Linked DNA regions of Corallococcus sp. EGB. The protein of the gene in region 1 interacts with the protein of each later gene in a pairwise test. Links are inferred from orthologs where the notes say so. Each region holds a gene or a part of one and is shown on either strand. Other genes may lie near its edges.

What was found. Proteins that work in one complex are often made in the same cells at the same time.
Region 2: the proteins of leuS (region 1) and ligA interact in binary tests that used the Escherichia coli proteins (3 or more experiments, as listed by UniProt). The link is inferred for Corallococcus sp. EGB from one-to-one orthologs.

Annotation. Positions count from the first base shown.
Region 1 is NZ_CP079946.1:3,381,936-3,388,236, forward strand. The notes cover bases 1-3,093. They hold leuS (leucine--tRNA ligase), read left to right. Parts: upstream 1-342; coding sequence 343-2,844; downstream 2,845-3,093. Other genes in these bases: asnS (asparagine--tRNA ligase), read right to left, coding at 1-122; KYK13_RS14205 (hypothetical protein), read left to right, coding at 2,866-3,093. Outside these bases: more of KYK13_RS14205, read left to right, coding at 3,094-3,456; LPS assembly lipoprotein LptE, read left to right, coding at 3,514-4,035; rpsT (30S ribosomal protein S20), read right to left, coding at 4,084-4,350; mazG (nucleoside triphosphate pyrophosphohydrolase), read right to left, coding at 4,523-5,707; KYK13_RS14225 (tetratricopeptide repeat protein), read left to right, coding at 5,815-6,301.
Region 2 is NZ_CP079946.1:7,314,353-7,318,456, reverse strand. What follows is about bases 1-2,944. They hold ligA (NAD-dependent DNA ligase LigA), read right to left. Parts: upstream 2,513-2,944; coding sequence 488-2,512; downstream 1-487. Other genes in these bases: KYK13_RS29730 (acylphosphatase), read right to left, coding at 190-477; KYK13_RS29735 (DUF3052 family protein), read right to left, coding at 1-193. Outside these bases: transcription termination factor Rho, read left to right, coding at 3,009-4,104. UniProt on the Escherichia coli protein: DNA ligase that catalyzes the formation of phosphodiester linkages between 5'-phosphoryl and 3'-hydroxyl groups in double-stranded DNA using NAD as a coenzyme and as the energy source for the reaction.

The DNA of each region.
Region 1 (6,301 bases):
ACGTTGACGAAGCTGATGCCCGCCTTGGAGTCGCGGCGCGTCCGCACCCAGCCGCGCACCTCCACCTTCGAGCCCGCTTCGACGGCCCCCGACAGGGCCTTCTTCACACTCACGACCTGCATGGTGCTCTCCCTCGTGCTCCAGACCGGGAAGGCGAGTTAGTCGCGCCCGGGCCCGAGGGCAAGCACCGAGCGAGTCCGCCTCCTGGCCTGGGGCCACGCCCGGGCCCCTGCCCACCCGGCTTACCCGGTCAGGGGCCCCGGGGCGCCAGCCGTCCAGGCCTTCGACGCGCCAAGACTTGTTGCCCGCGTGTCCTACCTCCCGCTAAGAGACCGAGAAGCCATGGCGATGAACGAGCGTTACGAGCCGCAGTCGATTGAAGGAAAGTGGCAGACCCGCTGGGAAGAGGAGGGCCTCTTCCGGGCAGGCAGGCGCCCGGGGGCTCCCAAGAAGTACGTCCTGGAGATGCTGCCGTACCCCAGCGGCCAGATGCACATGGGGCACGTGCGCAACTACCTCATCGGGGACGTCTACGCGCGCTACTTCCAGATGCGCGGCTTCGACGTGCTGCACCCCATGGGCTGGGACGCCTTCGGCCTGCCGGCGGAGAACGCGGCCATCAAGGACGGCGTCCACCCGGCCATCCGCACCCGCGAGAACATCGAGTCGTTCAAGGCGGAGATCAAGACGCTCGGCTACAGCTATGACTGGACGCGCGAGGTCAACACCAGCCAGCCCGAGTACTACCGCTGGAACCAGTGGTTCTTCCTCCAGATGCTCGAGCGCGGCCTCGTCTATCGCCGCTTCAGCAAGGTGAACTGGTGTACCGGCTGCCTCACCGTCATCGCCAACGAGCAGGTGAAGGAAGGCCACTGCGAGCGCTGCAACTCGCCGGTGCAGGACAAGGAGATGCCCGAGTGGGCGTTCCGCATCACGAAGTTCTCGCAGGACCTGCTCGACGCGCTCGACACGCTGAAAGAATGGCCGGACCGCATCACCACCCTCCAGCGCCACTGGATTGGCCGCTCGGACGGGGCGGAGGTGGACTTCCGCGTGCAGGGGCATGACGCCGCGCTGCGCGTCTTCACCACCCGCGTGGACACGCTCTTCGGCTGCACCTACGTGGTGCTCGCGCCGGACCACAAGCTCGTGGCCCAGGTGACCACGGCGGACCGCCGCGCGGACGTGGAGGCCTTCGCGAAGAAGATGGCCAGCCAGAGCAAGACGGAGCGCCTGGGCGAGGACGCGGAGAAGGAGGGCGTCTTCACCGGCGGCTACGCGCTCAACCCGGTGACGGGCCAGCCGGTGCCCATCTGGATCGCCAACTTCGTGGTGAGCGACTACGGCACCGGCGCGGTGATGAGCGTGCCGGCGCATGACGCGCGCGACTTCTCCTTCGCGCGCAAGTACGCGCTCCCCGTGCGTGTGGTCATCCAGCCGGCTTCCGGTGAGAAGCTGGGCGCGGGTGACACGCTCAAGGAGGCCTACACGGACGACGGCGTGCTCGTGGACTCCGGTGACTTCTCCGGGCTGTCCTCCGCCGAGGCGCGCACGAAGCTCACGGCGAAGCTGGAGGCGCAGGGGCAGGGCAAGGCGACGGTGACGTACCGCCAGAAGGACTGGGGCTTCAGCCGCCAGCGCTACTGGGGCACGCCCATCCCCATCGTCTACTGCGAGAAGTGCGACCCGGAGCGCAAGGGCATCCCCGTCCCGATGGAGCAGCTCCCGGTGCGGCTGCCGGACATCGACACGCAGGAGGTGCTCACCGGCAAGGGTGAGCCGCCGCTCGCGAAGGTGGCGTCCTTCGTCAACACCACGTGCCCGAAGTGCGGTGGCCCCGCGCGCCGGGAGACGGAGACGATGGACACGTTCGTCGACTCCACCTGGTACTTCGCGCGCTACCTGTCGCCGCACTACGACGCCGCGCCCTTCGATCCGAAGGAGGGCAAGCACTGGCTCCCGGTGGACATCTACGTGGGCGGCCCCGAGCACGCCGTGATGCACCTGCTCTACTTCCGGTTCTGGACCCGGGTGATGAAGCTGCTCGGGTTGTCGCCGGTGGATGAGCCCGTCACGCGGCTGATCACGCAGGGCATCGTCAACGGCGCGGACGGCCGGAAGATGGGCAAGCGCTACGGCAACGGCGTTGCGCCCAACACCATCGTGCAGAAGTACGGCGCGGACACCGCGCGCACCTACGTGCTCTTCGCGGGTCCGCCGGAGCGCGACTTCGACTGGTCCCACGAGCAGGTGGAGGGCGTGTTCCGCTTCCTCAAGCGCGTGTGGACGCTCGCCGCCACGCACCAGGCCGTGGCCGCGGACGCCACGCACTCGGGCCCGTACGAGGGCAAGGCTCTGGAGACGCGCCGCGCGGCGCACAAGTGCGTCAAGCGCGTGACCGAGGCGATTGAGCGCCTGTCCTTCAACACGGCGGTGGCCGGCATCATGGAGTGCGTGAACGCGCTCTACGCGGTGGGCACGCCGGAGACGCCCGCGGAGAAGGCGGCCATGGGCGAGGCGGTGCGCCTGCTCGCGCGCATCCTCACGCCCATCGCGCCCCACATCGCGGACGAGGTGGCGGAGGCCTACGGCGCGAAGGCGTCCACCGTGACGGATGCCTGGCCGGAGTTCGACCCGTCGCTCGTGGTGGATGACGTGATTCCGTACGCCGTGCAGGTGAACGGCAAGCTGCGCGCGGAGGTGCGCGTGGCGGCGGACGCGGACGAGGCGGCGGTGCGCTCGGCGGTGGAGGCGGACGACAAGGTGAAGGCCGCCCTCGAGGGCAAGACGCTGCGCAAGTTCGTCTTCGTGCCCAAGCGGCTGGTGAACTTCGTCGTCGGCTGACGGCGGGAGAGGGGAGGGGCGGTGCCCGCGGAAGTGCTCGTCATGTGCTCCGCCTGCGGGCGCCCCCAGTCGGCGGCCCGGCGCCGCTGTGCCTTCTGCAACGCGGAGCTGCCGGAGGCGCCCCTGCCGCTCCGGTCTCCCGAGGCGTCGGAGGCTCCCCCGCAGTCACCGGGCCTCCCCCCGCGGGTGCTGGACCTGGGCAACCGGCGCGCCCTGTCGGTGAACGACGCGCAGCTGTCGTTCCAGGGGCGCCCGGGCGGCGGTCCAGCGCTCGACGTGCCATGGACGAGGGTGCGGCGGCTGGAGTGGCGCACGCGCCCGTACCTCGAAGCGCTGGGGCTGCTCGCCTTCACCGCGCTGGGCCTCCTGTGGGCGCCGACGCAGGCGGTGCGGCTCATGGCCCTGGTGGCGGGCGTCATCGGCCTGGGGCTCGTGGCGCTCTACCGCCACCATGGCCTCTCCGTGGAGCTGGATGACGGCACGCGGATGGAGTGGCCGCTGGGCATGGCGCTGAGAGGCTCGGCCCGGGAGGCGCGACTCTCCGCGGCCCGCGCGGCGCTGGCGGAAACGGGGCGCGTGCGCGGCGTGCCGCTGACCGGCCCCGACGCCTGATCCCCGGTCCGGCCCCAACGCTTGACGGAGGATCGCGGCCGGGTAGGGTGCGCGCCCATGTGGCCCTCCGGGAACGTGGTGCGGACAGGTGCGGTGAAGGCGTTCCGCTGGGGCGTGTGGGCGGCGGCGATGCTGGGTGCCGGGTGCGGCTACCGCTTCACGCCGTGGGGCGCGGCGCTGCCGGAGGGGGCGGGGCAGGTGTGCGCGCCCATCTTCGCCAACGAGACGCCGGAGCCCGCGCTGGAGAACCTCTTCACCCGCTACCTGCGGCAGCAGCTCATCCAGGCGGGCCGGCTGGCCGACGCTCCGGGCTGCACGTCCACCATTGAAGGGGCGGTGCTCAACGTCTGGGCGTCCCCGACCATCATCGCCAACAACTACCGCGTCTCCACCACCGTGCGGCTGCGCCTCGTGAAGAACGGGCAGCTGCTCGGGGAGACGGTGATCTCGGGGACGGAGGACTACCTCCAGGGACGCGGCAACGTCCTGGAAGCCGAGGCCAACCGGCAGGCCGCGCTCTCGCGTCTGGCTGAGACGCTCATGCGCGACGGATACGATCGATTGGCCAGCACCTGGTGAGGACCGAAGCGTCCGGTCCTCGCTCACGGTGGTGCAACGGGACGACGACTAGGCCTTCGCCTTCGCGGCGGCCTTGGCCAGCCGGGAGATGCGGCGCGCGGCGGTGCGCTTGTGCAGGACGCCCTTGCTGGCCGCCTTGTTGAGGGTCTTGGAAGCCGCCTTCAGCGCGTCCGTCGTCTTCGCACCATCCTTGGAGGCAATGGCCTCGCGGGCGGACTTGACGGCGTCCTTCACGGTGGTCCGGACGTTCACGTTCCGGGCGCGGCGCTTCTGGGACTGACGGTAACGCTTCTCTGCGGACTTGGTGTTCGCCAAGGCAATGCTCCAGCGGAAGGCAAGGCAAGGAAAAAGAGGGGCCGTCCTTACTTCGGACCCCCGGTGGCGTCAAGGCACGCGTGCGATCGCGATCAGGATTTCCTGTTCCGGAACCCCTGGGAGGCCCCCGGAATGCCGCCCGGGGGCCGTCTGACGCTGCGTGCGGGAAGAATCAAGCCGGCGGGGCGGCGTATTCCCACCGCAGCCCGGCCGGATCCACGAACTGGAAGCCCGCGTCGGAGGTGACGGACGGCACCAGGCGCTCCGGATGGTGGGCCCGGAACAGCTCCAGGAGCCGGGTGACGGCCGCCGGGGAAGGGGCCTCCAGCGTGAGGGTCACCGGGGAGCCTGCCGGGGCCTGTGCGCCCGGCGTGAACACGAGCCCCAGGCCCGCGCCCGTGTAGGCCGCCGTGCCTTCCCGCGACCGGGTGGGGGCCCAGCCCAGCCAGGAGGCCACGCCGTCCCAGAAGGCCCGCTGGGCCGCCACGTCCGGCACGGCCAGGCGCAGGGTCGCCACGGACGCGCGCGGCGGGTGGCTGGGGGGCGGCAGCGCCTTCTCCACGGCCTTGGCGCCCTGCCAGTGGCGCTCCATGTGCTCCAGGGTGGCGCCGCCGAAGGGGACCTGCTCCTCGTTCAGCTTCGCCTCGATGTGCTGGAAGCGCGTGGTGAAGCGGCGCGTGGCCATGCGCAGCGCGTCCTCCGCGGGCGTCTTCACGAAGCGGGCGAGGTTCGCGAGCGAGAACAGGACGTCCCCCAACTCGTGCTCGATGGCGTCCCGGCCGCCGGACGCGATGGCCTCGTCCAACTCGCGCAGCTCCTCGTCCAGCTTGCCGCGCACGCCGGCCAGGTCCGGCCAGTCGAAGCCGATGCGGCTGGCCTTCTCCGTGAGGCGCTCGGCGCGCAGGAGGGACGGGGCCGCGGTGGGCACGCCGTCCAGCACGGAGCCCGCGCGGCCCGTCTTTTTCTTGCGCTCCTCCGCCTTCAGCTGCGCCCAGTTCGCCAGCACCTGCTCGGCGCCCTTCACCTGCTGATCTCCGAACACGTGCGGGTGCCGGCTGGTGATCTTGTCGCTGATCGCCGCGCACACGTCCGCCATCGTGAACTCGCCCAGCTCCGCGGCCAGCTGCGCGTGGAAGACAATCTGGAAGAGCAGATCCCCCAGCTCTTCACACAGCGGGCGCCAGGGGCCGCCGTCGGCCACGCGGTCCATCTCGTCCAGGACCTCGAACGCCTCCTCGGTCAGGTAGGGGCGCAGCGAGCGCAGGTCCTGCTCGCGGTCCCACGGGCAGCCGCCCTCGGCCCGCAGGCGCCGCATGATCTCCACCAGTCGTTCCAGCTCTGTTCCAGGCGCCGCCATTCATTCACTCCCGAGCAAATCCCCCCGCCGCGAGTCCCTGTAGCACGGGCGCCGGGCGCCACATGATTTCGGATCGTCCGGCCTGTCGCCTATCATCGGACGCCCGGATGCTCCGCTCGATCCTCGGCCTGTGTTGCAGCCTCGTGCTGCTTGTCCCCGCGCGCGCCCCTGCGTTGACGCAGGAGCCGCTCCTGCGCATCGAGGAGAAGGTCATCGAGCCGGAGCCGGACCCCAGCACCTTCCAGGCCACGGAGGAGGATCCGGAGACGGACACCGCCGAGGACGCCCACGAACCGGAGCCCGAGCCCCGCCCCGATACCCGGCGCCGCGTCATCGCCCCGCCGCCCGTCAAGCCCGCCGCCCCCGTCACCCCCGAAGCGCCGCCCGTCGTCGTCCCGCCCCGCCCCGCCGTCACGCCGGTGATGGCGCCGAAGGTGACGGACGCGGACCTGCTCGGCGTCTGGGAGCGGTGGAAGGCGGCCCGCTCGCGCAACGACCTCGCCGCGGCGGAGGCCGCCCAGAAGGAGCTGCTCACGCTGCGTCAGGAGGTGCTCGCCACCGACCTGGAGCCCCTGAGCATGGGCTTCGTGCGCG
Region 2 (4,104 bases), 3.9 Mb from region 1 along the record:
CCAGCTCCGTGGCGTCGGAGGTGAAGAAGAGGATGACGTCCAGCCCCGTCTGGGCCGTGACGAGGAACTCCACCCCGTCCGGCAGCGGGTTGAGCTTCTGCACGAAGCCCCGCGGGGGGTTGATGACAGAGACCTTGGTGCCGGACCGGATGCCCAGCATGGCCGGCAGGGATGCCAGCGCGTAGGGCGTCATGATGTGCGCTCCACGGTGAAGGTGCGGAACTCGCCAGTGGCCTGCCCGTCGGTGCGCGCCACGTCCGTGACGCGCGCCATGCGGGGACCCGAGTGACACCAGCGGATGAAGTCTTCCAGCGCGCCCGGTTCGCCTTCCACCGTGGCCTCCACGGAGCCGTCGCTCCGGTTGCGCACCCAGCCTGACAGGTTGAGGCGCAGCGCCTCCTGACGGGCGCTCTCCCGGTAGGAGACGCCCTGGACCGCGCCCTGGATGCGCAGGGTCACCCGGCGCTGCGTGCTCATGCCTCTGGCCTCATGCTCTGGCGTCCCCTTCTAGCAGCTTCAGGAACGCCTGCTCATCCAGGATTCTTACTCCCAATTCCTGGGCCTTCTTCAGCTTGCTACCCGCGTCCTCGCCGGCGACGACGAAATCGGTCTTGCGTGAGACACTTCCGGAGACCTTACCGCCGCGCCGTTCGATTTCCTCCTTCGCCTGCTCGCGCGCCAGCCGCTCCATGGTGCCGGTGAGCACCACCGTCTTGCCCACGAAGGGGCCGCCCGTGGCGACCGCCGGGGGCGCTGGCCGCACCCCCGCGTCCAGGAGGGCCAGGATGGCGGCCTGGTTCTGCGGCTCCTGGAAGAAGGTGTGGATGACCTGCGCCATCACCGGGCCCACGTCCTTCACCCGGCTGATGTCCTCCAGGCTGGCCGTGAAGAGCATCTTCACGTCCGGGAAGGCCTCCGCCAGGGCGCGCGCCGTGGAGTCGCCCACGTGGCGGATGCCCAGCGCGTAGAGGAAGCGGCGCTGGGTGGTGTTCTTGCTGCCCTCGATGGAGGCCAGCAGGTTGTCCGCGCTCTTCTCCCCCATGCGCTCCAGCTTGAGCAGCGAGTCCCGGGTGAGCGCGTACAGGTCCGCGAAAGTCTTCACCTGCCCGTGCGTCACCAGCTGCGTGGCCAGCTTGTCCCCCAGGCCTTCGATGTCCATGGCGATGCGGCTGGCGAAGTGGCGCACCTTCTCCACCAGCTGCGCGGGGCAGGACGCGCCCGTGCAGCGGATGATGGCGCCGTCCTCATCCCGGGCCGCCACCGCGCCGCACACCGGGCAGTGGCTGGGGAAGGTGAAGGGCTGGGAGTCCTCCGGGCGCTTGGACAGGACCACGGAGACGATTTCGGGAATCACGTCGCCCGCGCGGCGCACGAAGACGGTGTCGCCCTTGCGCACGTTCTTGCGGCGCAGCTCGTCCTCGTTGTGCAGCGTGGCGCGCGACACCGTCACGCCGCCCACCTTCACCGGCTTCAGGTGCGCCACCGGCGTGAGCGCGCCCGTGCGGCCCACCTGGATGCCAATGTCCTCCACCGTGGTGGACTCCTCTTCCGGCGGGAACTTGTAGGCCACGGCCCAGCGCGGGCTCTTGGACACCTGGCCCAGGCGGCGGCGCAGGTCCTCGTCGTCCACCTTCACCACCATGCCGTCGACCTCGAAGGGCAGGGCGTGGCGGCCCTCCAGGGACTCCTCGTAGCGCTGGCGCACCCCGTCCGCGCCGTCCGCGTGCTGGTAGCGGTTGATGGGCAGGCCCAGCGTCTTCAGGTACTCCAGCTTCTCCGTGTGCGTCTTGAAGGCGGGCACGCCGTCGCCGGGCACGCACTCATAGAGGTAGACGGACAGGGGCCGGGCGGCGGTCTCCTTGGGGTCCAGCTGGCGCAGGCTCCCCGCGGCGGCGTTGCGCGGGTTGGCGAAGAGGGACTCGCCGGCTTCCTCGCGCTTCTCATTGAGCTTGCGGAAGTCCTCCTTGCGGATGAAGACCTCGCCGCGCACCTCCAGCCGCCGGGGCACCTTCACGCCGTCCTGGGGGAAGAGCTCCAGGGGCAGGCTCTTGATGGTGCGCAGGTTGCCCGTGACGTCCTCGCCGGTGGTGCCGTCGCCCCGGGTGGCGCCCTGCACGAAGCGGCCGTCCTCGAACCTCAGGGAGATGGCCAGGCCGTCCAGCTTGGGCTCGCAGACGTAGGCCACCTTGGCCAGGCCCGTCAGCTTGCGGATGCGTTCGTCGAACTCCGTCAGCCCGGCGTCATCGAAGATGTTCGCCAGCGACAGCATCTGCGTGGTGTGCACCACCTGCCCGAAATCCTCCACCGCCGCGCCGCCCACGCGCTGGGTGGGCGAGTCCGGCGTCACCAGCTGGGGGTACTGCTCCTCCAGCCCCTGGAGCTCCCGCATCAGCGCGTCATATTGCGCGTCGCTGATTTCCGGCGAGTCCAGCACGTAGTAGCGGTGGTTGTGGTGGGCCAGCTCCTGGCGGAGCGCTCGGGCGCGGGCTTCGGCTTTCGGGAAGGTGTCCACGGGGTGTGTCCTTACCCCAATTCAGGGGCGTGGCCAGTCGCGCACGCCCCGCGTTGGAGGAAGGGCACTCTACCGGTACCACCTGACAGGACTGCTTCACGCACCCGGGAAGGCGGACCCGGGGACGCGTGTTGAGCCCAGGTGGGCGCGCCTGTCGCCCCATTAGGCCCGAATTTCAGCTACATAGCGGATTCCAGGTTGGTAGTCCTCCCACCCTCCAGTGCAACCCCCTGAAAAACGGGACGGAGTCAGGCACGGATGCCTTGACAGCTCTGGAGGCGGTCAATAGTTTCCAGCGCGGTTCCTGGCGCAGGGGTTCCCCCGGCGCCATCTCTTCCCAACCACAGGCCCAAGCGCCCTCCGGTCCGTTCCCAGGACCCGGGTGGTGCTGCCCTCCTGGAAGGTGCTTCCGAGCGCCGCGCGGACGGACCGCCGTCCCGCGTACAGCCTGCCCGAGCCTTCGGGCGCTTCCCCCCTATTCCGTACGCAGACCGTCATGGCCAAAGCCCGTTCCCCCCGAGAGAAGGTAGTCGAGCCCGAGTTCACCGAGGAGAAGCCCCGGCGCAAGCGCGCGGCGGCGAAGGAGGCGGAGAAGCCCGCGCCCCGGTCGCGCCGCGCTCCCGCCCGCCGGGAAGAGGCTCCCGCCGAGGAGGCCGAGGCCCCCGAGGTCGCCGCGGAGGCGCCCCGTCCGGTGCTCACGCCCATCTCCCGTCCCGTGCGCGACGACGAGCTCCAGGAGATGGGCCGCGCGGAGGAGGAGACGCCCGCCGAGGAGGCCGCTCCGGCCGCCCCGCAGGAGTCCGCGGAAGGTCCCGCCATCACGGAGGTGCAGCGCGACGGCACCCCGATGCAGGTCATCAAGCTCAATGACCTGAAGCGGATGAAGATCACGGACCTGGCGAAGATGGCCCACGACACGGGCATCGAGGGCTACCAGGGCCTGAAGAAGCAGGACCTCATCTTCGCGCTCCTGGGCGGCATCGCCGACAAGCGCTTCGAGGTCCACGCGGAAGGCGTGCTGGAGCTGCTCAGCGACGGCTTCGGCTTCCTGCGCAGCGCGGACAGCGACTACCAGCCGTCCCCGGACGACATCTACGTGTCGCCGTCGCAGGTGCGCCGCTTCAACCTGCGGCCCGGCGATACGGTGACGGGCCCCATCCGCCAGCCCCGCGAGGGCGAGCGCTTCTTCGCGCTGCAGAAGGTGGACAAGGTCAACTTCGCGGACCCCATGTCGGACGCGGCGCGAGAGCGCATCCTGTTCGACAACCTCACGCCGCTCTATCCGACGCGCAAGCTCAAGCTGGAGCACGAGTCGTCGGAGATGACCACGCGCATCATCGACATGTTCTGCCCCATCGGCCTGGGCCAGCGCTGCCTCATCGTGGCGCCGCCGAAGGCCGGCAAGACGGTGCTGCTGCAGAACATCGCGCACGCCATCAGCCGCAACCACCCGGACGTCTACCTCATCGTGCTGCTCGTGGACGAGCGCCCGGAGGAGGTGACGGACATGGAGCGCAGCGTGCGCGGCGAGGTGGTGTCCTCCACCTTCGACGAGCCCGCCACGCGCCACGTGCAGGTGGCGGAGATGGTCA